2 linked regions of the Vreelandella piezotolerans genome follow. Each later gene encodes a partner of the first gene's protein in a complex. Links are inferred from orthologs where the notes say so. Each region holds a gene or a part of one and is shown in the gene's direction. Other genes may lie near its edges. The genes, in order: ssb and sbcB.

What was found.
Region 2: the proteins of ssb (region 1) and sbcB are in contact, whole or in part, in a crystal structure (PDB 3C94), measured with the Escherichia coli proteins. The link is inferred for Vreelandella piezotolerans from one-to-one orthologs.

Annotation. Positions count from the first base shown.
Region 1 is NZ_CP048602.1:152,768-169,786, forward strand. The notes cover bases 7,635-10,518. They hold ssb (single-stranded DNA-binding protein), read left to right. Parts: upstream 7,635-8,721; coding sequence 8,722-9,315; downstream 9,316-10,518. Other genes in these bases: GYM47_RS00710 (MFS transporter), read left to right, coding at 7,635-8,645; GYM47_RS00720 (sugar nucleotide-binding protein), read left to right, coding at 9,384-10,277; GYM47_RS00725 (lysophospholipid acyltransferase family protein), read left to right, coding at 10,274-10,518. In the rest of the region: GYM47_RS00685 (hypothetical protein), read right to left, coding at 1-200; GYM47_RS00690 (adenosylcobalamin-dependent ribonucleoside-diphosphate reductase), read left to right, coding at 405-2,516; GYM47_RS00695 (ribonucleoside-diphosphate reductase), read left to right, coding at 2,567-3,316; GYM47_RS00700 (Crp/Fnr family transcriptional regulator), read right to left, coding at 3,388-4,125; excinuclease ABC subunit UvrA, read right to left, coding at 4,246-7,095; more of GYM47_RS00710, read left to right, coding at 7,266-7,634; more of GYM47_RS00725, read left to right, coding at 10,519-11,008; fabB (beta-ketoacyl-ACP synthase I), read right to left, coding at 11,088-12,305; 3-hydroxyacyl-[acyl-carrier-protein] dehydratase FabA, read right to left, coding at 12,318-12,833; GYM47_RS00740 (putative bifunctional diguanylate cyclase/phosphodiesterase), read left to right, coding at 13,107-14,945; GYM47_RS00745 (DUF2878 domain-containing protein), read right to left, coding at 14,939-15,460; GYM47_RS00750 (SAM-dependent methyltransferase), read right to left, coding at 15,461-16,729; GYM47_RS00755 (DUF1365 domain-containing protein), read right to left, coding at 16,726-17,019. UniProt on the Escherichia coli protein: Plays an important role in DNA replication, recombination and repair. Binds to ssDNA and to an array of partner proteins to recruit them to their sites of action during DNA metabolism. Acts as a sliding platform that migrates on DNA via reptation.
Region 2 is NZ_CP048602.1:518,012-529,365, forward strand. The notes cover bases 4,582-7,450. They hold sbcB (exodeoxyribonuclease I), read left to right. Parts: upstream 4,582-5,203; coding sequence 5,204-6,697; downstream 6,698-7,450. Other genes in these bases: minD (septum site-determining protein MinD), read left to right, coding at 4,582-4,832; minE (cell division topological specificity factor MinE), read left to right, coding at 4,829-5,080; GYM47_RS02420 (insulinase family protein), read right to left, coding at 6,715-7,450. In the rest of the region: phbB (acetoacetyl-CoA reductase), read left to right, coding at 1-37; GYM47_RS02395 (DUF349 domain-containing protein), read right to left, coding at 138-2,945; septum site-determining protein MinC, read left to right, coding at 3,127-3,864; more of minD, read left to right, coding at 4,014-4,581; more of GYM47_RS02420, read right to left, coding at 7,451-9,558; GYM47_RS02425 (SOS response-associated peptidase), read right to left, coding at 9,558-10,244; GYM47_RS02430 (TetR/AcrR family transcriptional regulator), read left to right, coding at 10,434-11,048; GYM47_RS02435 (1-acyl-sn-glycerol-3-phosphate acyltransferase), read left to right, coding at 11,045-11,354. UniProt on the Escherichia coli protein: Degrades single-stranded DNA (ssDNA) in a highly processive manner.

The DNA of each region.
Region 1 (17,019 bases):
GTGTTCACGCTGAGCGTAGCGTCTGAGTAGCTGTGGGTCTCCACGGCGCGGAAGTGGCGTTCGTCGCCAAGGCTAAGGGCCATCGACTGCCAGTGCCCGTGGGGTTCGGTAGAACTCACGTTGAACGTGGCCGCCAGCGCCGGGTTCGCCAGCAGGAGCGTGGACAACGCGTAGGAAGAGAGTGCGCGAGTGGGGCTCATAGATCGTATCGTCATCGAAAACCCTAAGCCTATAGCGTGTTGAGAATAATCAAAAGGGTAAGGTGCTGTTTTTTCTATATCTAGTGGGTTTGTCTCAAAAAAGCAGCCGATATAGTAGAAAGTCGGGGCTATACTCTCTGGCGATGCCTTGTATCATCGGGCCGTTTTAGCCGCTATTGATCCCTCGTGAAGGAGTTTCGTGACATGAACACCGCAACCAAGGCGATGAAGACATCCAGTGAGGTCCCTCTGCAGGCCCCCTCAAGAGAGATCTGGGATGCCAAATATCGGTTGAAAGATCGCCATGGCCAGCCGGTAGATCAGGATGTCTCGGCGACGTTCGAACGCGTGGCGCGCGCGCTAGCGGCCGTCGAGGGCGAGCACGCTGACGAGTGGCTGCCCAAGTTCCGTTGGGCGTTGGAGAACGGCGCGATTCCCGCCGGCCGTATTCTCTCCAATGCCGGTGCCGACGCCTACAAACCCGCCGTCAGTCTGATCAATTGCACCGTCTCGCGTACCATCCATGACTCCATGCGCGATATTCTCGATTCCGTGGTCGATGCTGGGATGACCTTGAAATCGGGCGCGGGCATTGGCTACGACTTTTCGACGCTGCGACACAAAGGCGCTTTCGTGTTTGGCGCAGGCGCGGGCACCAATGGCCCGCTGGCCTTCATGGATATCTATGACAAGATGTGTTTCACCGTGGCATCCGCCGGGGGACGTCGCGGTGCCCAGATGGGGACCTTCGATGTCGGTCACCCCGACGTGCGGGACTTCATCCAGGCCAAGCGTGAAGCCGGGCGGCTGCGCCAGTTTAACCTTAGCCTGCTGATCACCGACGAGTTCATGGAAGCAGTGAAGCACAACGCCGACTGGCCGCTGGCTTTTCCGCTGCACCCAGGTGAAAAAGAGGACGTTAGTGCTGACGACATCATTTACCGCGACTGGCCGGTGATCGAAGAGGGCTACACGGTGGATGATCAGGGGCGCGTGGCCTGCCGCATTGTCGAAGTGATCAAGGCCCGCGAGCTGTGGGACACGATCATGGCCTCCACCTACGACTACGCCGAGCCAGGCTTCATCTTGATCGATCAGGTCAACCGTATGAACAACAACTGGTTCTGTGAAGATATTCGCGCGACCAACCCCTGTGGTGAACAACCGCTCCCACCAGAAGGGGCCTGTCTACTGGGATCGGTCAACTTGACCAAGTTCGTGATCGAACCGTTTAGCGCCGAGCCGCGCTTCGACTGGGAGCGCTATCGTAACGTCGTGGCGATCTTTACCCGAATGCTCGATAACGTAGTGGAAATCGCCGGACTGCCGCTTCCCCAACAGCAGCGCGAAATCGAAGCCAAGCGCCGCCACGGCATGGGCTTTTTAGGGCTCGGTTCGACACTGACCATGTTGAAGATACCCTACGGTTCTCAGGCATCGCTGACGTTCACTGAGGAAGTGAGTCGTCACCTCGCGTTGGAAGGGTGGAAGCAAGCGCTGGAACTCTCTAAAGAGAAGGGCATGGCGCCGGTGCTCGAAGAGGAGCACACCATCACGCCAAAAATGATGCGCGAGCGCCCACAGCTGGCCAGCGACGGTTACGAGGTCGGTGACAAAGTGCCGGGCCGCATTCTGCATGCCCGCTATAGCCAATACATGGCCAAAGTGGCCGAGCTGGAGCCGGACTTGGTGGCGCAGCTCGCCGAGCACGGCGCGCGGTTCACTCATCACAGCTCGATTGCCCCGACGGGCACCATTTCGCTCTCCATGGGCAACAACGCCTCGAATGGTATCGAGCCGTCGTTCTCACATCGCTATTTCCGCAACATCATTCAGTCCGGCAAAAAGACCAAGGAGCAGGTGGAAGTGGTCTCCTTCGAGCTGGCCGCCTATCGCCACTTCATCGCTGCCGATGCGGTAGAAAGCGATCTGCCGGATTACTTCATCACCGCCGACTCGGTGTCGCCCGAACAGCACGTCGCCGTGCAGGCCGCCGCGCAGCAGTGGGTAGATTCTGCCATTTCTAAAACGGTCAACGTGCCGACCGAGTTCCCGTTCGAGCAGTTCCAAGACCTCTATTTGCAGGCGTATGAGAGCCGTTTGAAAGGCTGCACGACCTTCCGCTTCAATCCAGAAGCGTTTCAAGGGGTGCTGGTGCGGGAAGACGATCTCAAGAACACCACCTACGTCTTCGAACTAGAGAGTGGCGAAACGCTGGAACTGACGGGCGATGAAAAAGTGCTCTATGACGGTGAGGAGCACAACGCGGCCAACCTGTTCGATGCCTTGAAAGAGGGCACTTACGGTAAGTGGTAACCAGCGCACGCGTAGGCTTGAGCAACGGTCAAACATTGGGAGAGAGCGTTATGGCGGTCGAAATCACGTCGAAAATTGTCGGTTACCGAATCAAACAGCCGGAACGGCCTACCCCCGAGCCCGTGTTGGCCGAGGAGGACCCGCTGACGGTCCGTATCCCCTCGCGTCCGGAGGGGACGCTGGAGGCGGTGTCGGAGAAGATCTCCTACGTGGGGGCCGAAGGGCGTAAGAAGGTCTATTTGCTGGTGTCGTTCATGCCGGTGGAGGGGGTGGTCGGTGGTCAGCGCGTGGTGATCGAGCGCCCGGTGGAGTTTTTCTTTCCGTCGGGCCAGCTCTCCAGCGAGCATCAGTGGATCACTGCCACGATGCGTAGCCTGTCGCTAGCGGCGCGGGGCGGCTATGTCACGCAGGCCGTGGCGGATCTTCGCAAGGTGGCCTGGGATAAGGGGTTGGTGCGCTGTGGCATGAATCGCTGGAATAAGCCCATGTTTCACGATTCTGAAGTGGCGGCGATTGCTTGGTCGATTCAGCAGATTCTCTATCGGCGTGGCTTTCTGGATCAGGACGGCCACCAAGTGCCGGTCGAGACGCTGGTTGCCCGCTACGCCCACCGAATGCAGCATGGCCATGCTTGGCAGCCCGAGGAGCGTCCAACTGTCGATGAGGCCTCAGGCGCGCCTGTATCCGCTAGCGGCGCGCCGGCCACCGTGGGCACCTGCCCCGAGTGCCGAGGGGACTTGATCATGATGGATGGCTGTCCTACCTGCTACGCCGGATGCGGCTGGTCCAAGTGTGGCTGACGCGCCCCTTTGCTAAGTGCTGCGCGCTGGGCCAGCGGGCGGCACACGTCGCATCAGCCGTCATCGGAGGATCAACCGTCGAGCAGGGGGCGGACGTTATCGGTCAGGTAGCAGTCATCGAACTCTCCTTCCGTGGCCAGCGCATCCAGGTCGGGAATCGACACGTGGTGGCGGTCGCGGAAGACCAAACCATCCTCGCTGAGCGCGCTGAACGTGCGGCTGACATGCACCGGGCTCAGCCCCAGAATATCGGCCAGCTGCTCTTGGGAGAGCGGGAGACGGAACTGCCCACTAATATCGTCATTGGTTTGGCGTAGGCGCAGGTACATTTCATGGAGGAAGTGGGCCATCTTTTGGCGCGCGCTGCGCCGTGCGAGGTTCACCAACCGTTCGGTGAGCAGCGCCTGCTGACGGCTGCCGATGGCGAACATCACCGAGGTGAGCGGCAGCGACTCACGAAAGAGATCGAGCATCCGTTTATGGGGGAAATGGCAGACCACTCCGTCCGTAATCATGCGCACGTTCTCGAGACGCTGAGAAAACGCAAACTCCCGCAGGCCGATGATGTCCCCAGGGAGGAAAACTTCGAGAATCTGCCGATCACCATTTTCTAGGTGACGGTAAGAGTAAGCCCAGCCGCTGCGCAGCGTGCAAAACTCGTTGGCAGGGGCGCCCATCTCCCATAGTAGCGAACCAGCCTTGATGTCGTCAGGGCTCTCTTCGAGTGAATTGAGCAACTGCTTTTCGTCGTCTGTCAGCGTACAGTAGTGGCTAAAGTGGCGAATAATGCAGCTCTTATCCTGTTCCACGCGTGCTTCTCCTCGTGCAAACCACCTTTGTTAAACGGCGTCGTTACTTACTATAAGCAGTCGTCACGCGGCATGCTCGCTCTTTTGCGTCTCCCGGCGCGTTTGCGCCGGGACGGCCGCTTAAGAGGTGGTTGACGCGCGGTGACCCCGCTCGAGAAGCGGGGCCAAAAAGCGCCCTGTATGCGAGACGTGCTGCTTGGCAAGCTGCTCCGGGGTGCCTTCGGCAATGATTTGTCCGCCACCCGAGCCGCCTTCCGGGCCCAGGTCGATTAGCCAGTCAGCGGTCTTGATCACATCCAGATTGTGCTCGATCACCACGATGGTATTGCCGTGATCGCGCAGGCGATGCAAGACCGTGAGCAGTTGGCGAATATCCTCGAAATGCAGTCCCGTGGTGGGCTCATCCAGAATATAGAGCGTTTTCCCGGTGTCGCGCTTGGCGAGTTCGCGGGCGAGCTTCACTCGCTGGGCTTCACCGCCAGAGAGGGTGGTCGCGCTCTGGCCCAAGCGAATGTACGAAAGCCCAACGTCCATCAGCGTTTGTAGGCGGCGGGCGATGGCAGGCACTGGGCTGAAAAATGCCAGGGCGTCCTCCACGGTCATCTCCAGCACTTCGTGGATGGTTTTACCCTTGTAATGAATATCCAGCGTTTCGCGATTATAGCGCTTCCCTTTGCACACGTCGCAAGGCACGTAGATATCCGGCAGAAAGTGCATCTCGACCTTGATCATGCCTTCGCCCTGGCACGCCTCGCAGCGCCCACCTTTGACGTTGAAGCTGAAGCGGCCCGGTTTGTAGCCCCGTGAACGTGCCTCTTGGGTGCCCGCAAACAGCTCACGAATGGGCGTGAAAATGCCGGTGTAGGTGGCCGGATTAGAGCGCGGCGTGCGACCAATCGGACTCTGGTCGATATCGATCACTTTATCGAGCTGATCGAGGCCCTCGACCTTCTCATATGGCGCGGGAGTGAGCGTGGTGGCACGGTTGAGCTCGCGGGCCGCAATCGGCATCAGGGTGCCGTTGATCAGCGTCGACTTGCCCGAACCGGATACTCCGGTGACGGCAATGAAGAGCCCGAGCGGCAGGCTGAGGGTGACGTTTTGCAGATTATTGCCAGTCGCGCCGTGTACCACTAGCTGCTTATCGGGATTGCCGGGAATGCGATAGGGCGGCACGGCAATTTCGCGGGTGCCAGAGAGATATTGACCGGTCAGTGAGTGAGGGTTGTCCATCACCTGCTGAGGCGTGCCTTGGGCGACGATTTCACCGCCGTGCACCCCGGCACCGGGGCCAATGTCCAGCACATGGTCCGCCGCGCGAATGGCGTCCTCGTCGTGTTCGACCACGATCACGGTGTTGCCCAGGTCGCGCAGCCGCTCCAGGGTTTTCAACAGGCGATCGTTATCCCGCTGGTGCAGGCCGATGGAGGGCTCGTCCAGGATGTACATGACGCCTACCAGCCCCGCGCCGATCTGGCTGGCCAGACGAATGCGCTGGGCTTCGCCGCCCGAGAGGGTGTCGGCGCTGCGCTCCAGGTTCAGGTAGTCCAGGCCCACGTTGACCAAGAACTCCAGGCGCGCGTGGATCTCGTTGACGATCTTGGCGGCGATCTCGCCTTTACGACCGGGTAAGTCGAGCTCGGCAAAGTAGTTCCACGCCTCGCCAATCGGCAGGTGGACGATATCGGCAATGTTGTGTTCGTCCACGTAGACATGACGCGACTCTTTGCGTAGCCGCGAGCCGCCGCAGGTCGTACACGGCTGGACGGCGATATACTTGGCGAGATCGTCGCGCACCATGTTGGACTCGGTTTCGCGATAGCGGCGCTGCATATTGGGCAAGACACCCTCGAACGCATGTTCCCGAGTGACTTTGCGGCCGCGATCCCCCACGTACACGAACGGAATTTGCTCATTACCGCTGCCGTTGAGAATGATGTCGCGCTCGTGTCGCGCTAAGTCCTGCCAGGGCGTTTCCAGCTCGAAGCGGTAGTGCTTGGCCAGTGCTTGTAACTGGGTGAAGTAATAAATGTTGCGCCGATCCCACCCTTTAATGACGCCTTCCGCCAGAGAGAGCTCCGGGTGGCTGATGAGCTTGTCGGGGTCGAAGTATTGTTGAACGCCCAAGCCATCGCAGGTCGGGCAGGCCCCCGCCGGGTTGTTGAAAGAGAACATGCGCGGCTCGAGTTCGGAGAGCGAGTAGCCACACACCGGACAGGCAAAGCGCGATGAAAAGGCGAGATCCTCCTGCTCGCCATCCATGAAGTGAATCATCGCCGTGCCGTCGGCCAGGTTCAGCGCCGTCTCGAACGACTCTGCCAGCCGCTGGGCAATGTCGTCGCGTACTTTGAAGCGGTCGACCACCACGCTGATATCGTGTTTTTTACGCTTATCCAACGGTGCGATGTCGTCGAGTTCGAGCACTTGACCGTCGATCTGCACCCGCACGAACCCCTGGGCACGCAGCTCGCTGAGCAATTGTAAATGCTCGCCTTTGCGACCCTTCACCACTGGGGCCAGCAGCATTAGCTTGGTGCCTTCGGCGAGATTCATGACTTGGTCGACCATTTGCGAGATGGTCTGGGCTTCTAGGTCTTCCCCGTGCTCGGGGCAGCGCGGTGTGCCGGCGCGGGCAAACAGCAGGCGCAGGTAGTCGTAAATTTCGGTGATCGTACCGACCGTCGAGCGAGGGTTATGCGAGGTGGACTTCTGCTCGATGGAAATGGCCGGAGAGAGTCCCTCGATGTGATCCACATCGGGTTTTTCCATCATCGACAGGAACTGTCGCGCGTAGGTGGAAAGCGACTCCACGTAGCGACGCTGCCCCTCCGCGTAGAGCGTATCGAACGCCAGCGATGACTTGCCGGAGCCGGAGAGCCCGGTAATGACAATCAGTTTGTCACGGGGCAGCTCCACATCGATCTGCTTGAGGTTGTGGGTGCGGGCACCCCTGACCAGAATGCTGTCCATCAACACCTCGAATCGCGTGGCAAAAGCGTAATTATACGTTTGCTGTACCCTTCCCGGCAAAACTGTCTCTGCTGTCGCCACCGCGCTGGCGTTTCCAGCGTGGTGACAAAGCGCTAGAATGGTCGGTTATCTCAGGCCGTTCTGGCCCATCCACCATACACAAGGGCACTATGCGCAAGGTTTCCGCACTGCTGCTGGCCGCTGAACGCCGTGCAATCAGCGGCTTGGCTGGCCTTTACGCGTCTCGTATGCTGGGACTCTTCATGGTTCTGCCGGTACTCGCGCTCTATGCTGATACGTTGGCAGGTGCAACGCCGCTGCTCGTGGGGGTCGCGTTAGGCATCTATGGCCTTACCCAGGCGTCGCTGCAAATTCCGTTTGGCCTGCTCTCTGATCGTATCGGGCGCAAGCGAGTGATTGCCATGGGGCTTGTGATTTTCGCCGTCGGTAGTGTGATCGCTGCAATGGCGGATACGATTGTCGGCGTGATCGCCGGGCGCGCGCTGCAGGGCGGTGGCGCCGTGGCGGCGGCCATCATGGCGCTACTGGCCGATCAAACCCGCGAGCAGGTTCGCACTGCCGCCATGGCCACCATCGGTCTTTCGATCGGCGTGTCGTTTGCCATTGCCATGGTGCTTGGTCCCTGGCTGGCCGCCTGGGCCGGTCTCTCCGGCGTGTTTTGGTTTACCGCCCTGTTGACGCTGGTGGGACTGGTGGTGCTATGGCGCTGGGTGCCGCCCGCTCCGCGCCGGTTGCGCCACCGCGACGTTGGGCTGGATCGCAAACAGTTCAAGAGCGTGATGACTCGACCCGATTTGTGGCGACTGGATCTATCGATTTTTGCGCTGCATTTGGTACTGATGGCCATTTTCGTCGCCATTCCGTTTCGCTTGCTCAATGCAGGCGTAGCAGCGGAGTACCATGGGCTTGCCTATCTCGGCATCATGGCACTGTCATTCGTCGCCATGGTGCCGCTGGTCATCGTCGCGGAAAAACGTCAGCGGATGAAGCTGATGTGCCTGCTGGCCATTGGGGCCATTGCCTTGAGCCTGGCGAGCCTGGGGATGCCGCTCTCGCAAGGACGTTGGCTGTTCGTTTGGTTGTTCGTGTTTTTCACCGGATTTAATTTGCTGGAGGCGACGCTGCCCTCCATGCTCAGTAAGCTGGCCCCAGCGGGTGCCAAGGGGACGGCCATGGGGGTGTACTCCACCAGCCAGTTTTTAGGCGCCTTTTTAGGCGGCACGCTGGGCGGCTTGTTAGCCAACGTTTGGGGGTTGAACGCCGTCTTCATAGGCTGTGCCTTGTTGGCGCTAGGGTGGTGGACGGCCATGTGGCGTATGCCGTCGCCGCCGCCGCTCTCGAGTGAAGTGATGGCGCTGCACGAAACGCAGCCCGATGCGATGAACCTGTTGATGGAGCATCTTGCCGACGTGGTCGGCGTAGAAGATGTGATGGTCGTGCCAGAAGAGCGTTTGGTCTACTTGAAGGTCAATCGCGACGCATTGGACCAGGCGGCGTTGTCGAGACTGATGTCGCCGCCACGAACCTAATGACTCACCGCTGGCTTAGCTGTGACCAGCTGTCAGTGACCGCTAATGTACACGATGAATGATGAGGAGCGACCTTATGGCGCGCGGGATTAATAAAGTTATTTTGATTGGCAACTTAGGCCAGGATCCGGAAGTCCGTTTCACTCCCTCCGGTACCGCGGTGGCGAACCTGAACCTGGCCACCTCTGATACCTGGATGGATCGTCAAAGCGGCCAGCGTCAGGAGCGCACCGAATGGCATCGCGTGGTGCTGTTCAACAAAACGGCCGAAATTGCCCAGCAGTACCTGAAAAAGGGCTCGAAAGTCTATATCGAAGGCCGCCTGCAAACGCGCAAATGGCAGGATCAAAATGGCCAGGACCGCTACAGTACGGAGATCGTCGCCAACGACATGCAGATGCTCGATGGCCGCAGCGGTGACTACCAGGGCGGCGGTGCGCCGCAAGGTGGCTATGCCCAGCAGGCACCTGCTCAGCAGGCCCCGCCGCAGCAGAACTATGGCCAAAACTATGGTCAGCAGCAGCCACCCCAACAAGGCGGTTACCCCAATCAAGGCGCTCCGCAGCGCTCTGCGCCGCCCCAGCAGCCTGCGCCTAACCAGCAGAACAACAGCTACGGTGCGCCTGATCCGGGCAATTTCGACGACTTCGACGACGAAATTCCGTTCTAACGCTGGCAGGCGTTCGTCACCGCATGACGCACGAGTTTACGTTCTTGGGTTGAGGAAGAGGGTCTGTCTTGAAGCTGCTGATACTGGATGCCGGGCACTGCTTGAGTTTAGCATTGGCTCGGGAAGCGAGCCGGCGCACCGATACCGAGCTGGTAATCGAACAGGGCCTCGCCGTTTCGGCGAGCCAGCTGCAGGCCATCGCGCCCGATGCGGTGATCATTCCGCCGCTGGCGCATCCGCTGAGCATGACCCCTGCCGAGGTAAAAGCCCATGCGGACGCCGTGGAGCGCTGCGTGGATGCGTGTCAAACCCAAGGAGTGGCGCTGGTCTGGTGCGTGTCCGATCAGCTTTACGAAGAGGGATTCGATATCCCCATCGATGAGCACGTCGTGCCCGCCCCACGCGACGAGTGTTTGCGCCGCCTCGTCCAGACCGGCGACCGCATTCGCGCCGACTACCACCGACACCTGATCGTGCGCTTGGGGCCCCTGTTCGCGCTGGAAGGCAGTCACGCTTGGCTGAATGAAATCATTGATAGCTTGGTGACCGGGCAGGCGGTTCGGGCCGCCGAGGATGTCGTCTGTTGCCCAACATCGGCCGATGCAGTGGCGATGGCGCTCATCGGCATGCTGCAGCAGCAGGCCTGCGGGGCCGACGCTTGGGGGGCCTACCATTTGGCAGGGACGGAGCCGGTCAGTGCGTTCACCTTTACCTCGATGGTGCGCACGCAATTGGCGACGCACCTGGAGGGCCGAGGTGAGACGGTCGCGCTAGGTGAGGTGCAAGCACTGAACCATCACCACGATGCTAAATTACGCCGCGTATTGAACTGTCGCCGCGTGCTGGATGTGTTTGGCGTTCATCAAAAGCCATGGCGGCTGGAAGTTGGACGCATGCTGGATGCTTGGTGTCTCACCCGCGACCAGCAGCCCGATGACGTTGGGACAGGAGAGTCAGTTTGATCAATGTGGGTCGCAGCCTGCTGTTTTATGTAGGTTATTTCACTGCCATGCTGCTCATTGGGGTGCTTTTTTTACCCATCGCACCGTTTCTGCCACTGGCGGCTCGCTATCGGCTGTTGAATCTCTACAACTACTTCTTGATGGTGTGGTTCCGCATTGCCTGCGGTGTGCACTATGAGATTCAGGGGCGGGAGAATATCCCGTCAGGGCCCTGCGTCATTCAAGCCAATCACCAGTGTGAGTGGGAGACGGTCTTTCTGCAGGTGATGAAGCCGCCGGTGTGCACCGTGCTCAAGCGCGAGCTGCTGCGCATTCCCGTTTTTGGGTGGGGGCTGCGCTTGCTACGCCCGATCAGTTTGGATCGCTCCAAGCCCGCGCGAGCCATGAAACAGGTGCTGACGCAGGGCGTCGAACGCCTGGGCACTGGCCTGTCTGTCCTGATTTTCCCAGAGGGCACGCGGGTGGATCCTGGCGTGCGCAAGCGCTATAACAAAAGCGGTAGCGTCGTTGCTTGCCGAGCCGGTGTGCCGGTGCTTCCCGTCGCTCACAATGCCGGTGAGCGCTGGCCTGGTCGTCACTGGGTCAAGCGCCCAGGGGTGCTTCGCGTGCGCATTGGACCGCCCATCGCGACCGAAGGGCGCACGCCCGACGAGGTGTTGGTGGATGTCGAAGCCTGGATCGAGGGGCAGCTGCAGGAGATTTCCGAGGTCCCAAGGCCCGTGGCTCGCTAAGCGACGCTGAGCAACTATCCACACATATTCACGCAAAAACGGCGCCCGAAGGCGCCGTTTTTGATGCCGTACATGGATATCAGCCGTCGTAGCGCTGGAACACCAAGCAGGCGTTGGTGCCGCCAAAGCCAAAGCTGTTGGAGAGCACGCGCTCGAGGGTGACGCCGTCGCGACGCTCGGTCACGATATCGAAACCGTCGGCCTGCTCGTCGAGCTGCTCGACGTTGGCAGAAGCGGCCACGAAGTCGTGCTGCATCATCAGCAGCGAGTAGATCGCTTCCTGTACGCCAGTGGCACCCAGCGAGTGGCCGGTGAGCGACTTGGTCGAGCTCATGGCGGGCGTTGAGTTGCCGAACACGCTGCGAATCGCTTTCAGTTCAGCGACATCGCCAACCGGCGTCGAGGTGCCATGGGTATTGATGTAGTCGATATCGCCCTGCACCGTGGCCATGGCCTGATGCATGCAGCGCATCGCGCCCTCACCAGAGGGGGCCACCATGTCATGGCCATCCGAGGTCGCGCCATAGCCGACGAGCTCGCCATAGATCTTGGCGCCGCGCGCTTTTGCATGTTCGAGCTCTTCCAGCACCAGCATGCCGCCACCACCGGCGATGACGAAACCATCGCGGGCCTGATCGTAAGGGCGAGAAGCTTTGTCCGGGGTGTCGTTATAGTGCGTAGAGAGAGCACCCATGGCGTCGAACAGACATGACAGCGTCCAGTGCTCCTCTTCGCCACCGCCAGCAAAGACTACGTCCTGCTTGCCGAGCTGGATCTGCTCCATGGCGCTACCAATGCAGTGGGCCGAGGTCGCACAGGCAGAAGAGATGGAGTAGTTCACGCCTTTGATCTTGAACGGCGTGGCCAAGCAGGCGGATACCGTGCTACCCATGGTGCGGGTCACGCGGTAAGGGCCAACGCGGCGCAGGCCTTTCTCGCGCATGAGATCGGCGGCTTCGACCTGATTGGCGCTAGACGCGCCGCCCGAACCGGCAATCAGGCCGGTGCGCTCGTTCGACACTTGCGCTTCGGTCAGACCAGCGTCTTCGATGGCTTGAGCCATGGAGACGTAGGCGTAAGCCGCTGCATCGCCCATGAAGCGGCGCAGCTTGCGGTCGATCAGCGTATCGAGATCGATATCGACACTGCCCGCCACATGGCTGCGGAAGCCGCGCTCGGCGTACTCTTCCTTGAAACGAATACCGCTGCGCCCGCTTTTGAGCGCGTCTAGGACCTGTTGCTGGTCGTTGCCTAAGCACGACACGATGCCAAGGCCGGTGACTACCACTCGTCGCATGGGAGCCTCCTGTTAGAAATTCGCAGTGGAGGTGAATAGGCCAACGCGCAGGTCATTAGCCTGGTAGATATCGCGCCCGTCGACGGACACGGTGCCGTCGGCGATGCCTAAAATGAGCCGACGGGTAATGACGCGCTTCATGTTGATGCGATACGTCACTTTTTGAGCGTCGGGCAAAATTTGGCCGCTGAATTTCACTTCGCCGCAGCCTAGCGCACGGCCTCGGCCAGGATGGCCAAGCCAGCCCAGATAAAAACCTACCAGCTGCCACATCGCGTCGAGACCCAAGCAGCCAGGCATCACCGGGTCGCCGGGGAAGTGGCAGTCGAAGAACCACAGATCCGGAGTGATATCCAGCTCGGCGATCAGTTCGCCTTTGCCGTGTTCACCGCCCTCTTCATGGATATGCGTGATACGGTCGAGCATCAGCATGTTGGGGGCTGGCAGCTGTGCATTGCCTGGGCCAAAAAGCTCGCCACGCGAGCAGGCCAGCAGTTCTTCGCGATCAAAGGAGTGTTGCTTGGTCACTGAATCGTTCCGAGTATGAAGATGGTTGTTGCGCCTAGTCTACTTCCCGAGACCACCGAATGCACGTCACGGGCGCCTTATCGTCACTTTCTAATGCTTTTTAATGATTTGCCAATACGGCAATCGTCATGAGTGTAACGTTTCACTTAGCGAATTCGCACAATAAACGGCCTATTGACGTAATATGCTCTATCCAAGTTTTGGGTTAGACGGCATGATGTCGTCGACCCTTGTTTTTAGTTAGTGACTGCTGATAGGACAACAAGACCCGCCATGTGGCTGCCTGTTTCTCTTAATCGTCCGCTGGTTTGGGTAGCGCTCATGGCGCTGCCTGCGTGTGTATGGATTCCTGATACCGCGCTGCGCATGGTGGCCGCCAGCTTGGTTACGTTGGGTTTATGGGATGCTTGGCACCAAGTTCGTCAGCAGCGGTTGCGCCTGCGGCTTGCCCAAGATGCCATGGGGTTAGCGGGGGATGCCATGGTCATCAGCGACGTGCAAAATCGCGTTCTGGCCGTCAACCCGGCCTTTACCGACATTACCGGCTACGAGAGTCAGGAGATGGTCGGCCGCAAGCTTGAAACCCTCGCGGCGCAGCGCCACGACAAAGCCTTCTATGAAAGCTTTTGGAGCACCCTCAAAGCCACGGGCCGTTGGGAAGGGGAAATGTGGAACCGCCGCAAACATGGCGATGAGTACCCCGAGTGGCTCAAGGTTCGTGCCGTGACCGACAAACGCGGCAAGATTACCCATTTCATCAGTCTGTTTACCGATATTTCGGCGCAAAAGGCTCGCGAGCGTGACCTGCGCCGCATCGGCTACGAGGACCCGCTGACCGGGCTACCTAATCGTCGCCGCCTGCATGACCTAATGGCCTCAAGGCTGCGCCACCTGCGCGCGGGTGAGAGTTTGGACATGGCGCTGATCGATATCGATGGTTTGAAGTCGGTCAATGACAGTCTGGGCGTCGAGCAGGGGGATCGGTTGCTTGCGCGGTTTGCTCAGCGGCTCACCAGCTACATGGCGGGCAGCGTCGTCGGCCGCCTGGGGGGTGATGAGTTTTTGGTGATTCGCACCACCACCTTCGATGATCACGATAAATGGATCATGACCCTGCGCGATCATATGTGCAGCCCTTTCGAGATCAATGAGCAGTCGCTGCGCCTAGGGCTGACCATTGGCAGCTGCCGCGCGCCCGAAGATGGCCGCGACTCCGGCGTGCTGTTTCAGCGTTTGGAGTCCGCCCTGTATAGCGCCAAGCGATTGGGGCGTAACCATAGCCAGCGCTTTCGCCCAGCCTTGGACAAGCAGGATAATCCCCAGCTGGCGCTGGTCAGCGATCTGCGCGCCGCGCTGGTGTCCGGTGACCAGTTAGAGCTTCACTACCAAACTCAGCACCACCCAGGCAGCGGTGAGCTGATGGGCATGGAGGCATTGCTACGCTGGCGCCATCCACAGGATGGCATGATCTCGCCGGGCGAGTTCATTCCTCTGGCCGAGCGTCATGGTCTGATGGCCGAGCTAGGTAGCTGGGTGATCGAGAAAGCGTGTGCGCAGCAAGCACACTGGCAAAACAGCGGTATGCCCAAAGTGACCGTGTGGATCAACATCTCGGCGCTGCAGCTCTTTCAGGGCGATCTGGAAACCCAATTGGCGACCTGCTTGGAGCGCTATCAGCTCAAACCGTCGCAAATTGGTCTGGAGCTCACCGAGTCGGTGCTGCTGGACGAGCGTGCCGGCGACATGGGCCCCCGCCTACAGGCGCTTCGGGCGCTTGGCTACGCCATTGCCATCGACGACTTCGGTACCGGCTATTCATCGTTAGGCTATTTGAAACGACTGCCGGTGGATAAGATCAAACTGGACCGTGCGTTCATCCGCGAGCTTCCCAATGACCAAGCCGATGCGGCCATCGTCACGGCGGTGTTGGCCATGGCCGATGGGATGGGACTGGAAGTCGTGGCGGAGGGCGTTGAAACTCAAGCCCAGTGTCAGTTTTTGATCAAAGCGGGCTGTACGCTGGTGCAGGGATTTTACTTCGCCAAACCACTGCCTGCCTCCGAGCTAGAGCAGCGCTGGTCGCCGGTGGCGCTTGCCGAGGGTGTTCATTGAGTCGTTGCAGCGACCCGCCGTGCGTAGTAGCTAATGCCTAGGCAAAGCGCGGCCCAGATGACCGCTTGCACCGGCAAAAGCCACGCTGCCAAACTTACGTTGGCCAGCGCCGCGCCTCCCAAATAAGAGAGTGGGCCGCTGATCGCCCCGCACGCGGCGGCAATCAAAGGGTAGCGCCATAGCCAAGCAAGCGAGTGAAATACCAGCGTGGCGAACAGCGGCCAGAGCATCCATAGCCATACGGGCAGCAGTCCCGCAACGAGCGCTTGGTCGCCAAAATCGAAGCCGCCTGCCACATGTAGTCCGCCATCCAGCGCCAGCCCCAATAGAGCGAATAGCCCGATGAAACGCCATTCGCCGGGTTTGGCCCAGTGCCAAAAGTGCCAGCCCAGCAGTGCCGCCCCGCTGATCGCGGCGATCCATGAGCCGCCCAGCACACATAGCAGCCAGCCCGCCTCGAAGCGCAGCGCATTGAATAACATCGCGCGTACTGGCATGGGGGAGGGCGACGCCATTTACAGCGCTCCGGTGAGCGGGGCCGGTTTGGCCGCCGGCTTGGCCAGCAACAGGTGGCAGGTGCCGATGGAGCGCTCGATAAAGCCGCCTTCGCAGTAACACAGGTAGTAGCGCCACATACGAATGAAGCGCTCGTCATAGCCTTGGCTACGTACCTGGTCGAGACTCGCCTCGAAACGGTGGCGCCACTCCCGCAGCGTCCGTGCGTAGTGCTGGCCAATCTCATCGAGCGCCACGACGTTGAGAGACGTTTTACGCATTACGCTCGAGAGCATGGCGTGATGGGAGGGCAAAAAACCACCGGGGAAAATGTAGCGCTTGATGAAGTCCATGTCGCGTTTGGCCTCTTCGAAGCGCTGGTCGCGAATGGTGATCGCTTGCAGCATCACTTGACCATCATCGGTCAGCAGGCTGTCGATCTTTTCGAGATACGTATTGAGATACTGATGTCCCACCGCCTCGATCATTTCTACCGAGATCAGCCGATCGAAACGTCCGGTCAGCTCGCGATAATCCTGCTTCAGCAGCGTGATTTTATCTTCCAGCCCTTCTTCTTTGATGCGCAGGGCGGTATGTGCGTACTGCTCCTCGGAAATCGTCGTGGTGGTCACCCGGCAGCCGCGTGTCTTGGCAGCGTGAATGGCCAAGCCGCCCCAGCCCGTGCCAATTTCCAACAAGTGGTGCTCGGGGCGAACGTCCAGCTTCTCGAGCATGATGTCGAGCTTATAGGTCGAGGCCTCTTCCAAACTGGCTTCCGGGTAGGGGAAGACGGCGCTGGAGTACATCCAGTGGCGTGTATCCAGGAATGTCGCAAACAGATCGTTACCGATGTCATAGTGCGCGGCGATATTGCGCTTGGAACCGGACAGACTGTTGCGTTGGAAGCGGTAAGCCAGTCCCAGCAGCCAGCGGGTGAGGCGAGCGCTACCGTTCTCCATCTGGCCATTGACATGATCCAGATTGGCCGCGAACAGGCGGACCAACGCCACCAAGTCATCGGCGTCCCAATCGCCGTCCATATAGGATTCTGCGGCACCGACGGTGCCGCCAAAGGCGAGCCGCTTCCAGGCGCGTGAGTGACGGATCACCACGGTGACTTGTAGCGGGCCCTCCTGACCCAGGTGATGGCACTGGTTGCCCTCGATCAGCGTAATGCGCCCGCCGCGAAAGGCATCCAACTGAGCCAGCAAACGGGGTTTTAGCCAGCGAGTGAAGCGGTCTTGGCGCGCTGGCTGGCTATTGGGAGGCGTGGTACGCAGGGTGGTCATTTTGAAGTCTCCTTGCGCTTAGGGTGGTTATAAACGGGGATGCGCTTGAGCCACAGGCGAAGCGCTTCAAAATGGATTCCCGCGACCGTTTTCAGACTCATCCAAGGGTGCTTGGCGAGGGTGGCCAGCAGCACGCCGCGCGTGGCGGGCGCTGCATCGAGCGTGAGCGTAGCGTCGAAATGGCGTTGTTCGTGCTGCCAGTTCTCCATATGCAGATAGAGCTGGTCGCCGGGCGAATTGAATTTCCAGCGATAGGTCATCTCCATGGGGTTGAAGGGCGACACGTGCAT
Region 2 (11,354 bases), 360 kb from region 1 along the record:
CAACATCGATATCAACGGTGGCCAATTCATGGGCTAAGCCCCCGACATCCCCCACGTTCTCTTTCCACAAGAAAGAGAACGCAAAACGGGAGGCGATCTGCCTCCCGTTTGCTATTTAGCGACTAGGTACGCTCCGGTTAGGGTTGCGGTGGGCGCGCTAAACGGCCCAGTAGGTTGTCCAACTCGTTGACTTCCTGCTGCCAAAGACGTTTTGGCATAGGGCCGAGGGCCAAGAGGTCGACCAGCACCTCCTCTAGTTCGTCTGCTTTGCTGCGTTCAGCGTTCAGGCCATTATTCAAACGCTCTACTTGAATGGCAAGCCTTAGCGGTTCGTCCCGCTGCTTGACGCTGCCGAGAGCAAGCAGTGAGAGATGGACACGCAGGCGTGCCAACTGCTCCTCAACGTCGTCCTGCTGTGCGCTGGAGAGAGGCTGCGTGGTAGACGAACGGACCTCGTTACGGCGCTGGTGCGCATCGCGATACGTAGTGGGCAGAGGCGCGGTCAGCACGCCAGCGGCGTCCACCGTCTGAGCATCTTCACCACTGAGTGCCCGATGGTCCGCTGCCAGATGTGCATTGATCAGGGGCAGTAGCGCATGCCACTGCTGCACCTTGTCGACGACTTCAAGGCGGCTCAAGCGTTCCCGTTTTGCACGCAAGATGCCGCCAAGCCGTTTCTGCATGCCGTCGCTTCGGCGGTTGCGGGGCAGCGGCTCTAGCTGCTGAAGACGGGCAAGGTAAGCCTCTAGCCGCTCGGCCTCATTGGCGTGGGCGGGTTGCCAGCTATCCATGTCATCAATGAGATGCTGAAGCTGGTCGAGCGTTTGCTGTTGCCGAGCGGCTTGCTCCTGTTTTTGAGCGTCGCGCTGCGCAAAAAGCTGGTCACAGGCGCTACGAAAGGTCTTCCAGAGCGCTTGTTCGTCACCCTTTGGCGCCCGCCCGAGTGACCGCCACTGCTGCTGTAGCCGCTTGGTGTGAGCAATACGCGTTGCCAGCGGCTGCTCGGAATCGTTCTGCAACGCCTGTACCTGCTCGATCATTGAACGTTTTTGCGCTGCGATTTGCTCGGCGCGCTGGTCGATCAGTGCTTGAAGGCGGTGACGAATCGCACCAAATCGGCGGCCAATGGCTTCGGAGTGCTCTCGGGGGATGGGAGAGTAGTGGCGCCATTGGTGACGTGCTTTGTCACGGATCTCCCGCAGCACGTCGGGGTCTGCATCCTCGGCGGGCTGAGCCAGCAGCGTTTCAAGCTGCTTACAGAGTGCCTCGCGGCCACGCAAGTTGGCCTCGCGCTCTTGGTCGAGCTGGTCACGCCAGGGCGCTAAGCGCTCATGAATACGATCAGACGCTGCACGAAAGCGCGCGGATTGCTCTCTATTGGCTGCCGCATCGCCCAGTGCTTTCCACTCCTTTACGAGCTGGCGGTGATGACGGTCCAGCGCCGATTCGGCCATATGAGGATCGTCGGCCAAGGCTTCGATACTGGCGCAGAGCTGCTCACGCTTGGGACCTGCCACAAAACCGCGCCAGTCGCGCAGCTCGGCAAGCCGCGCGCCAAGATGTTTCAAGCGACGCTTGAGCGGCTTGGCCTCTTCGTCCGTGAGGGCATCGAAGGTGGGCTTCAAACGTTGGTGGAGGCGGCTGGCGCTCTTGAACGCGCCGCGCTCTAGCAGGTGCTCGAAGTTATCGAGCTCACCCTCAAGCGCATCGTGCGACACCTCTGGGCTTGCGGGGGCCGCTTGCTGAGACGCTAGCTGTTTTTGCGCCTGAGCCAGAAGCGCAGGTGGGGTCAGGGCCTCGGGCCAGCGGCATGCGTTGACATGCTTTGACAACGCTTGATCATCGCTATTGGCCAGGGCGCGCTCCACCGCAGGGCATTGTGCTTGCCAGCGCTGCCACGCTTCCATACTCTGCTCGTACTGCGCCAGCGCTTGGCTGTAACGTTGCTGCGTGACTTCGTTAGGAGGATGAAGGTCAGACAGCGCCTGCCAGCGCTGACCCAAAAGCTGACGCTGGGCGCGCAGGCTGTCGATATCCTGGGCGGTCAGTTCCTCGGCCTGGGTGAGGCCTTCTAAGGTTTCTTCTAACCCCTCCAGCAGATGGTCACGCGTACTATCCGCTTCAGCGCGGCGGGCTAGGCGCTGTTGATGCGCCTGTTCCTGGGTTTCGTGATCGTGCAGCGTTTTACGGCATCCCAGCATGGCTTGCTGGAAACGCTGCTCTTGGCTGATGCTGGGCGGATGATTGAGCTGCTGCCACTCGCGCTCCAAGTGGCGCAAACGGCCGCCGTAAAGTGGCTCCCACGGGGCACGGGCGTGCTGCTCCAACTGCCTCAATAGGTGCTCGCGCTGTTCCTGTTGCTCTTCTAACCACTGTTCGTCGTTACGCCGCTGGGTGAGCTGCTCCTTCGCAAAACGTATGATCTGGCGGTCGCGACGCGCCTCTTTCAATAGCCGCTTGAGCGACTCCTCGCTATCGATACGCTGCGCTGCCTGATGGCGTACCGCTGCTACGCTATTGTGGCACGCTTGGTGGACTAGATCGGCTTCATTGCTCAACTGTTCAACGGCGATGAGTCGCAGGCCTAGATTGTCGCCCTGCAGCGCAATCGCGTTGAGCAGTCGTTGGTCGCTCAGCAACGCCACCTGGGCTTGGCGCTGCTGTAGGTCGCTATGCCCCTCGGCACCCGTGAGCCGCTGACACACCGCGTTGAACCATGACTCGTTCTCCTGATGCGGCGGATAGGCAGCCAGCAGTTTTTCGATATCGTCGAGCGCAAGCAGGGCCGCGAGCTGGATGTCGCTGTCGCTATCGCTGGCCAGAGAGAGTAGGGCCTCCCGCTGCTCTGAGTGCTGCGGGTCGAGGGATTGAAGTGCCTTGCGGCGCACCTCGGGATCGGGGTGTTGCCACCGAGGAGCGAACAGGCGTCGTAACAGTCCGTGCATGGATCATCCTGCTGTGAGGTGCGGAACGTGAAAAAAATCAGACATCGATGAGCAGGCGGTTGCAGTCCTCGTCGCTGTCGCTTAGCTTTGCCTTAGCGCGGTGAGTTCTCCAGCCAGTCACCACGCAAGGCGCGAGATTGCGCTACCCTTATCTTACCTGAACATGACATGGAGTTCGGCCATGAGCCTCAACGCCAACAGTGCCGACGTAGCCTTCACCTTCAAGGGCGGCATGCTGCCGATGACCGTCATGGAGTTGACGAGCGCTGACCCGGAGCGTATCCGGCGTCAGCTGGCTGGCAAACTGTCGCAATCTCCTGCGTTCTTTCAGCATACACCCGTTGTGCTGAGCGTGGAAAAACTCGATGAGCCCCACCTGGCCCTGGAGCGCATCTGCGCAGTATGCCGTGATCACAAACTATTGCCCGTAGCGGTGCGCGGTGGAGCCGAGCCGATTCGACAGTCGGCGTGGGCGCTAGGGCTGGGGTGGTTCGCACCCGTTGAAGAGGGACGCGTACGCGCCTTGGAAAGCGTTGAACCGATTGCCGAACCCGAGGAAACCGACAGCGAGCCTGAAACGAGCGGTTTGGGAGCATCCCGGCTTTATCGTGGCACGGTGCGCTCAGGCCAGCAGGTGAGCGCTGCAGAGGGCGACTTGATCGTCATCGGTGCCGTCAATGCAGGCGCTGAAGTGTTGGCGGCAGGCAGTATTCACGTTTACGGCGCGTTACGTGGCCGCGCATTGGCAGGCATTCATGGCAATACTCAAGCGGGTATTTTTTGTCGCGAGTTGGAAGCCGAACTGCTCTCCGTGGCGGGTAATTACAAACGGCTGGAAGATATCGACTCTCAACTGTTGGGACGTGCTGCCGAAGTCCATTTTGTCAAAGAGCAGTTAGAGATTAAGCCGCTGGGATAAGCCACACGACTGAGTGTCGGATAGTGCATCGTGCTTAGCGACGCCACGGCTGCGATCCGTTACAGTGTGTGTTTTGTTGACAGTGATGTTCCCGTTATGCGGGTAGCGCCACGCGCTCGCAATGAACGACTTCAAGAAGGAAGTGACTCTTGGCCAAAATTATAGTTGTGACCTCAGGTAAAGGGGGGGTCGGTAAAACCACCAGCGCTGCGGCGATTTCGACAGGGCTCGCGCTGCGTGGCAAAAAGACGGTCGTGATCGATTTCGACGTGGGGCTGCGCAACCTGGATTTGATCATGGGCTGCGAGCGCCGAGTGGTGTATGACTTGGTCAACGTGATCCAAGGCGAGGCGGGGCTGAATCAGGCGCTGATCCGTGATAAGCGCGTCGAGAATTTGTTCATTTTACCGGCCTCGCAGACCCGGGATAAGGATGCGCTGACCCAAGAAGGCGTTGAGAAAGTCCTGGAGCAGTTGAAAGATGATTTCGACTACATCTTGTGCGATTCCCCCGCTGGGATCGAGCGAGGCGCGCAACTGGCAATGTACTACGCCGACGAAGCCATCGTCGTGACTAACCCCGAAGTCTCTTCGGTACGTGACTCTGATCGCATTCTTGGGTTGCTAGGTTCGAAAACTCAGCGTGCCGAGCAGGGCCTCGATCCGGTCAAAGAGCATTTGCTGATTACCCGCTATAACCCTGCCCGTGTCACCTCAGGCGATATGCTGACCCTGGACGATATTCGCGAGATTCTGGCGATCGATCTATTGGGTCTCATTCCAGAATCCGAAGCCGTGTTACGAGCCTCTAACCAAGGGGTGCCCGTCACCCATGATGGCGGGAGCGATGCGGGCCAGGCGTACGCCGATACTGTGTCACGCCTACTAGGGGAGGAGATGCCGCTGCGCTTTCATGAGATGCAGCGTAAAGGCTTGTTGAGCAGGATGTTTGGGGGTAGTCGTCGATGAAACTGTTGGAGTTCTTGAAGCGTGAGCGCAAGAAATCCGCCTCGGTGGCCAAAGAACGATTACAAATCATCGTGGCGCATCAGCGTAGCCAGCGTGGTCAGCCTGATTACATGCCGCTGCTTGAGCGCGAACTGCTCGAAGTGATTCGTCGTTACGTGCATGTGGACGACGATGCCATTCAAATTTCACTGGATAGTGAAGATAACTGCTCGGTACTGGAACTGAACGTAACGCTGCCCAAAAGCTAAGCGTCAATGTGCGTTCGGGGCGGCGGGTGGCGTCGCGGGTGTGCTAGTCTTGGGCTTTTGTTCCCATCCAGCGAAGGTTGTCGGCGCATGGATGGGCGGTCACGCTCAAGGGAGTTTGCATCCATGGCGACACCGAATGCCGCCCCTGCCAGTTTCCTCTGGCACGATTATGAAACGTTTGGTGCCGATCCTCGCCGCGATCGGCCCGCTCAGTTTGCTGCATTACGTACCGATGCGGACCTCAATGAAATCGGCGAGCCCATCGAACTGTATTGTAAGCCCGCTGATGATTACCTACCTCACCCCGCGGCTTGTTTGATTACCGATATCACCCCTCAAAAAGCGCAGCGCCGTGGGCTGCCAGAAGCGGAATTCGCGCGGCAAGTGCAGAGCGCCATGAGTGAGCCCGGCACCTGCGTGGCAGGCTATAATAGCCTGCGTTTCGATGATGAAGTCTCGCGCCATCTGTTTTATCGCAACTTGCTCGACCCCTATGCCCGCGAGTGGCAAAACGGCAACTCCCGCTGGGACTTGATCGATGTGGTGCGGGCGTTTTATGCGCTGCGCCCAGAGGGTATCGAATGGCCATTGCGAGAGGATGGCGCCCCCAGTTTCAAACTAGAGCATCTGACGGCGGCGAACGGCATTGCCCATGAGGGGGCTCATGACGCGGTGGCCGACGTGCGCGCCACCATCGCCTTGGCACGACTTCTGAAAGCGCGTAACCCCAAGCTGTTCGATTATTTGCTCGGTTTGCGCGGCAAGCGCGCGGTGGCCAAACAGCTCGACCTTCCCAGCGCCAAACCGCTATTGCACATTTCCCGCCGTTATCCGGCCAGCCGAGGCTGTAGCGCCCTGGTCATGCCGTTGGCAGAGCATCCCACCAACCCCAACGGGGTGATCGTGTACGATTTGAGCGTCGACCCCGGCGATTTGCTGTCGCTCAGTGCCGAGCAGATTCGTGAACGCGTGTTCGTCAGTCAGCAGGACCTTTCTGAAGGTGAGGCGCGCATTCCGCTCAAGGTGATTCATATCAATCGCTGTCCGGTGGTCTTTCCCGCCACGGTGCTCAAAGACGTGGAAGGTGAGCAGAAGGGCGAGTACGGTGCGATCGTGGCGCGCTTGGGCATCGACATCGCCGCCTGTCGAGGGCACTGGAAAACTCTGCGCGAGGCCAGCGGCGTGGCGCAGAAGGTGACCGAGGTATTCAGCGGCGGCTACGAAGAGTCGCCCCAAGACCCTGATTTGATGCTCTACTCCGGCAGCTTTTTCTCTGCGGCGGATCGTCAGCAGATGGAGCGGGTGCTGGCGATGGACCCCTGGGACTTGGTGGGCCAACGCTTTGCTTTTCAAGACCCGCGCCTGGAGGAGATGCTGTTTCGCTTGCGTGCCCGCAGCTACCCCGACACCCTGGAGGGTGAAGAGCGCGAGCAGTGGGAGGCGTTTCGCTGGATGCGTATGAACGATCCTGCGCTATCGGGATTGACGCTCAAAGCGTTTGCGCGTGACATCGAGCGTTACAATCAGCAGCCGCTCACCGATCATGAGCGGCAGATTCTCGAAGAGCTGGTGATGTTCGTCGAGGCCATGATGCCAGCCCAGGCATTCGATGCCTAAGCTGGCAATGGTGACGGCTAGCGAGCGTCGAAGGGGGCGAGCGTCTCACGGTAAGCGGCGATATCGCTGGGCGCATCCCCAGGATTGAAGCGAATGTCTAGCGGGTGTGCGAGCAGCGCAGGCCAGAGCGCCTGCAGCTCCTCGACACTAACCTCGAGGGCGCGTTCTGCGATCTGCTCACGGCGGTCGAAGCGTACCTCGTCGAGTGCCGTGGCTTGCCAATAGCGATTGGCCATGCCCTGCAGGCTGGTATCCCGCTGGCGCAGTCGGTCATGCACCGCTTGCCGGTGGGCCGCCAGCTCCTCATCGCTGAGCGTCTCGAGGCGCTCCCCGGCGGCTGCCATGAAGGCGTCCATCCGTTCGGCAATGGTGCCACTATCCACGTCCGGCGACTGCACGATCAGACCAATGCCCGGTGCTTCCAGCAGCGGCGAATAGCCCGCATTGACGATATAGCCAAGCTGCTCCTCGGTGCGTAACTGCTGGTAGAAGGGCGTGTCCAGCCACTGGGCCAGAACGCTGAGGCGCGCCTGCTCGTCGATGCTGGTATCGCGCCCCTGCAGGTAGCGCAGTACCAGTGACTCTTCACGGGTGCTGTGTGGATGAAGCACCGTCGATTCCTCGCTCGCCTCCAGTGGCGCCAGCGTGGGAATGTCATCCTGCGTCAAGCGCGGGGTCAGCGCGCCGCGAATGAGACTGGCCTGTTCTCGTGCCTGGTCGGCGGTCAGGTTCCCCACGGCCATGGCGTCGATGTATAGACCATCGAGGAAGCGTTCGCGAAAATCCTCCAGGTGGTGCTTATCGAGTCGTTTGCTGGCGGCCAGCAGTTCGTCGGTCGACCACTGGGGGGAGAGCAGCGCCTCACCCAGGGCTCGGCTGGCTTGGCCGGTCAACGACGCGCGTGGCGCGTTGCGCCACTCCCGCTGTAGCTGGTAGCGCACCCGCTCGAAGGCGCCAGCAGAGATATCCGCCTGCTGAAGCTGCTCGATGGCTTGCTCGATGAGCGGCGTTTGGCCATCCCGCCAACCGGAAAACGACAGCGTCATACCGCGCGCGTGGGCGTAGGCGCTAAACGACTGACCGGCAAGCCACGCGGGGTAAAGCGACTCGTTGAGGCTGTCGTTGAGCCAGCCTGCGAGTAACCGCGTCAGCACGGCCTCTTCCGCCGAGTAGCTGGCGCTGGGGTGCTGTAGGCTCACCCGCCATTCGACGCTGGGCGTATTGAAGCGGCTGTCCTGCATGTGCCAAGCGGTAAACGTCGGCGTATCGATGAGTGTCGACGGCTGCTCGTCCTGGCCCGCTTGAAGGGTTAGGTCGCTGGCAATGAAAGGGTTGGGGGCAGGGAGCGCGAGACCGCTCAAGATCTGACCGGCCGTCGTGGGTGGCAGCTCTTTCCACTGGGTATTGAACCACGGTGAGACGGTATCGCTCTCCACATCCGGCGCAGAGTAGACGCGCAGCAGGTTGTCAGGCGTTAGGGCGTCCAAGTAGAGCTGCTGGCGCTCGCTGTCCATGCCGTCCATGCGATAGGCGGCGTACTGCACGTCTTCCACCGGGTAGCGCGAAAGGCTCATGGCTAGGCGGGTGGCCTCTTGCTGGGGGGCGCCGTGCTGTTGAAAGCGAAACGCCTGCTCGCTGAGACTTTTTTGCTCGTCGTAGCGCCACTCGGCCAGCCCGTCGGCGCGAATCTGCTCGATCGCGGCAAACAGCGTGGCTTCGATGTCGTCAAGGCGTTCGGCACCCATGGGCGTCAGGCTAATGGAGACGGTAAATAGTGCTTCATTGCCATCACCGCGGCCCACACCCGCTGAGAGCCCATCGGCCAGGCCCGCCTCACGCAGCACGGCCAGCAGGCTACCGTCGCCCTCATCGCCTAGTAAGTGGGCGATGAGCTGAGTCGGCTTGGTGCGGTACTCGTCCGTGGGGTCGGGAACGGGGAAGTAGAAACGCAGTTGGCGGCGATCCTGCAGCGACTCTCGTTCGATATAGCGCGGCAAGGTGTCGGGGTCGATCAGCGGCTCGTCGACGGTGGGTGCGCTTAATCCATGGTCAGGAATGTCGGCAAAGCGCTCCACCACGAGGGCTTCCAACTCGTCGAGCGGCTGGGGGGCCACCACGGCCAAGTTCATGACGTTGGCGTCGTAGTAGCGGTGGTAAAAATCGATCACCCGCTCGCGTAGCGTTGCTTCGCCCTCTGGCGGGTTGGCCAGGGTGTCTCTGCTGCCCACCGCGAAACCGGTGGTGGGATTGTCTGGGTTGAGCAGTTGATTCAGCACGTCGTTTTCACGACGGGACTCATCGCGGATGCGCGCCATGTACTCGGAGTGGACGATGTTGCGCTCGCTCTCCAGGTGGTCGGCATTGAACAGCGGCGAGAGAAAGAATTCGCTAAAGCGATCCAGCGCGCCGGGCAGCGCGGAGGGCTCGATATCGAAAAAGTAGTTGGTGTCCTGCTGAGCCGTGAAGGCGTTGTGCGACCCTGCGTTATCCGAGATGTAGCGCTGATAGGCATCCGACTGCGGGTAGGGGTCGGTACCTAAAAACAACATATGCTCAAGGAAGTGGGCCAGACCCTGGAGGTCGTCCGGGTCTTGAGCACTGCCGACCCGCACGTTCATGGACGCGGCGGCCTTGTCGGCATCGGGGTCGCTGACCAGCAGCGCCTGTAAGCCATTGTCGAGGGTGATGACCCGGTAGTCGCGGTCATCGAAAGGGCTGATGGTCGGGGTAATGGCCTCGGCGACCGGGCTCTCTTCTGCCCAGAGGGGAGTGGCGGGCGCCAAGAGCAGGCCGATGGTCAGGCCAACAAGCGCGCGCCTTGCCAGCAGGCGAGGCGGAATAACAGACATAGTGGGCAACATTACGGCTCCTGTGACACGGACCAGCGCAACATGGGCCCCGTAGGGTGTGCGCAAGAGGGTGACTGATAGGCAGGGTTATTCACATGCTTTGATACCGGAAAAGCGCCCAACAGTTCCAGTGGGGCGGGCATCAACATGGGCGTTAGTGCCTCGACGTCGGTGCCAGGGTCTAGCCAGCGGTGTAGCGCCTGAGGGGGAATGATCACCGGCAAGCGGTCGGTGAGCGACGATAGGCAGGCGTTGGCTGGCACGCTAATCAGCGCCGTCGAGTCGGTAAAGGTGGTCAGCGTGGTGTGGTAACGGCACCAGAGCGCACCGAGTAGCAGCGGGGAGCGGTTCACGTGGGTCACCAGAAACGGTTGCTTGCTGCGTGTCTGGGGCTTCCACACGTAAAAGCCACTCACCGGAATCACGCAGCGCCGAGCGTTGAACGCTTCGTGAAACATGGGGCGCTCACTCAGCGTTTCCGCTCGGGCGCAGTGCGGGGCGTGGTCGAGGACCTTGAGCCAGGGCGGCGTCAGCCCCCAAAAGAGCGGCGTGTGCGTTAACTGCCCCTGCTCTAAACGAAGGGCGGACACGGGCTGGCGCGGTGCTAAGTTGGGAGACTCGATGAGCAAAGCGGTGCTTTTGAGGTCTGGCGCAAGGCGGGCAAGGGATAGGCGCTGTACGTGTAGGCGTCCCGTCATGCCGGTCTCCTTAGGGCGCGATGCCTGCGGCGCTGATGCAAAATGGCAAAGGGAAGTCGTAATACGTTAAATGTCGCGTTTTAGTGTCGAAAACAGTGTTCGATGTAAGGTATCCTATCGTATACCTTGCTCACGCTAAAGCGCGAGGAGGCATTCTTCCCTGTTTGCCGCTGACCTGAAGAGATCGCCATGGCCCGTCCTAGACAGCATGCGCCCGATGCCCTCCACGCGCAGGTCATGCACGCTTGTGATGAGTGGTTGGCTAAGCAGCCAGTCCATGGTTTATCACTACGTGCTCTGGCCAGAGAGGTGGGCTGCGCGCCCAGTACGCTGCTAAAACTCTACGGCAGCTTTAACAATTTATTGCAGCACGTCAACGTAGAAACCCTCGCACGTTTGCAGCACACCATCACGAGTTTGGCTGAAGACGATCCCGAGCCCTGGCTGCGTTCTCTGGCGCATGCTTACTGGCGGTTCGCCGAGCAGGACTGTTATCGCTGGCAGCTGTTGTTCGACTATCCGCTGGCTCAGGAGGGTGAGCTGGACCAGCGTCAGAGCGATCTCATCGAGGCGCTGTTTACGCAGGTAGAAACCTCGTTAAAGCAGTATCAACCCGTTCTAGACGACTTGGAAGCGCGTCGTCTAGGCCGCACGCTCTGGGGCAGTGTACATGGCTTGGTGCAGCTTGGCTTGAATGAGCGGCTTGGCTATTGGCAGGGTCAGCAACTCAAGGTCGATGAACTCTTGGAGCAGCTCATGAGCACGGTGCTGGCTGGGTTGCGTCACCGGGGTGCCACGACGTGACATGGGGGATCAAGACCACCCGTTGCTTATTACGCCGTGTCATTTACCTGGCCATGCGCGGCTGTTATCGGCTATCTGTACACGGTCAATTCAATGTTCCCAAGCAGGGGGCGGCGCTGGTCGTGTGCAACCATGTGAGCTTCATGGATGCACTGGTGCTGGGCGGTGGAAGCCCCCGCCCGCTGCGCTTCGTGATGGACCAGCCTATTTTTGAATCCCGCTGGCTGAAGTGGTGGTTCCAACTGGTGGGGGCGATTCCGATTGAGTCGGAGCGCCACAGCCCCGGCGCGCTGCGGCGCACCCTGG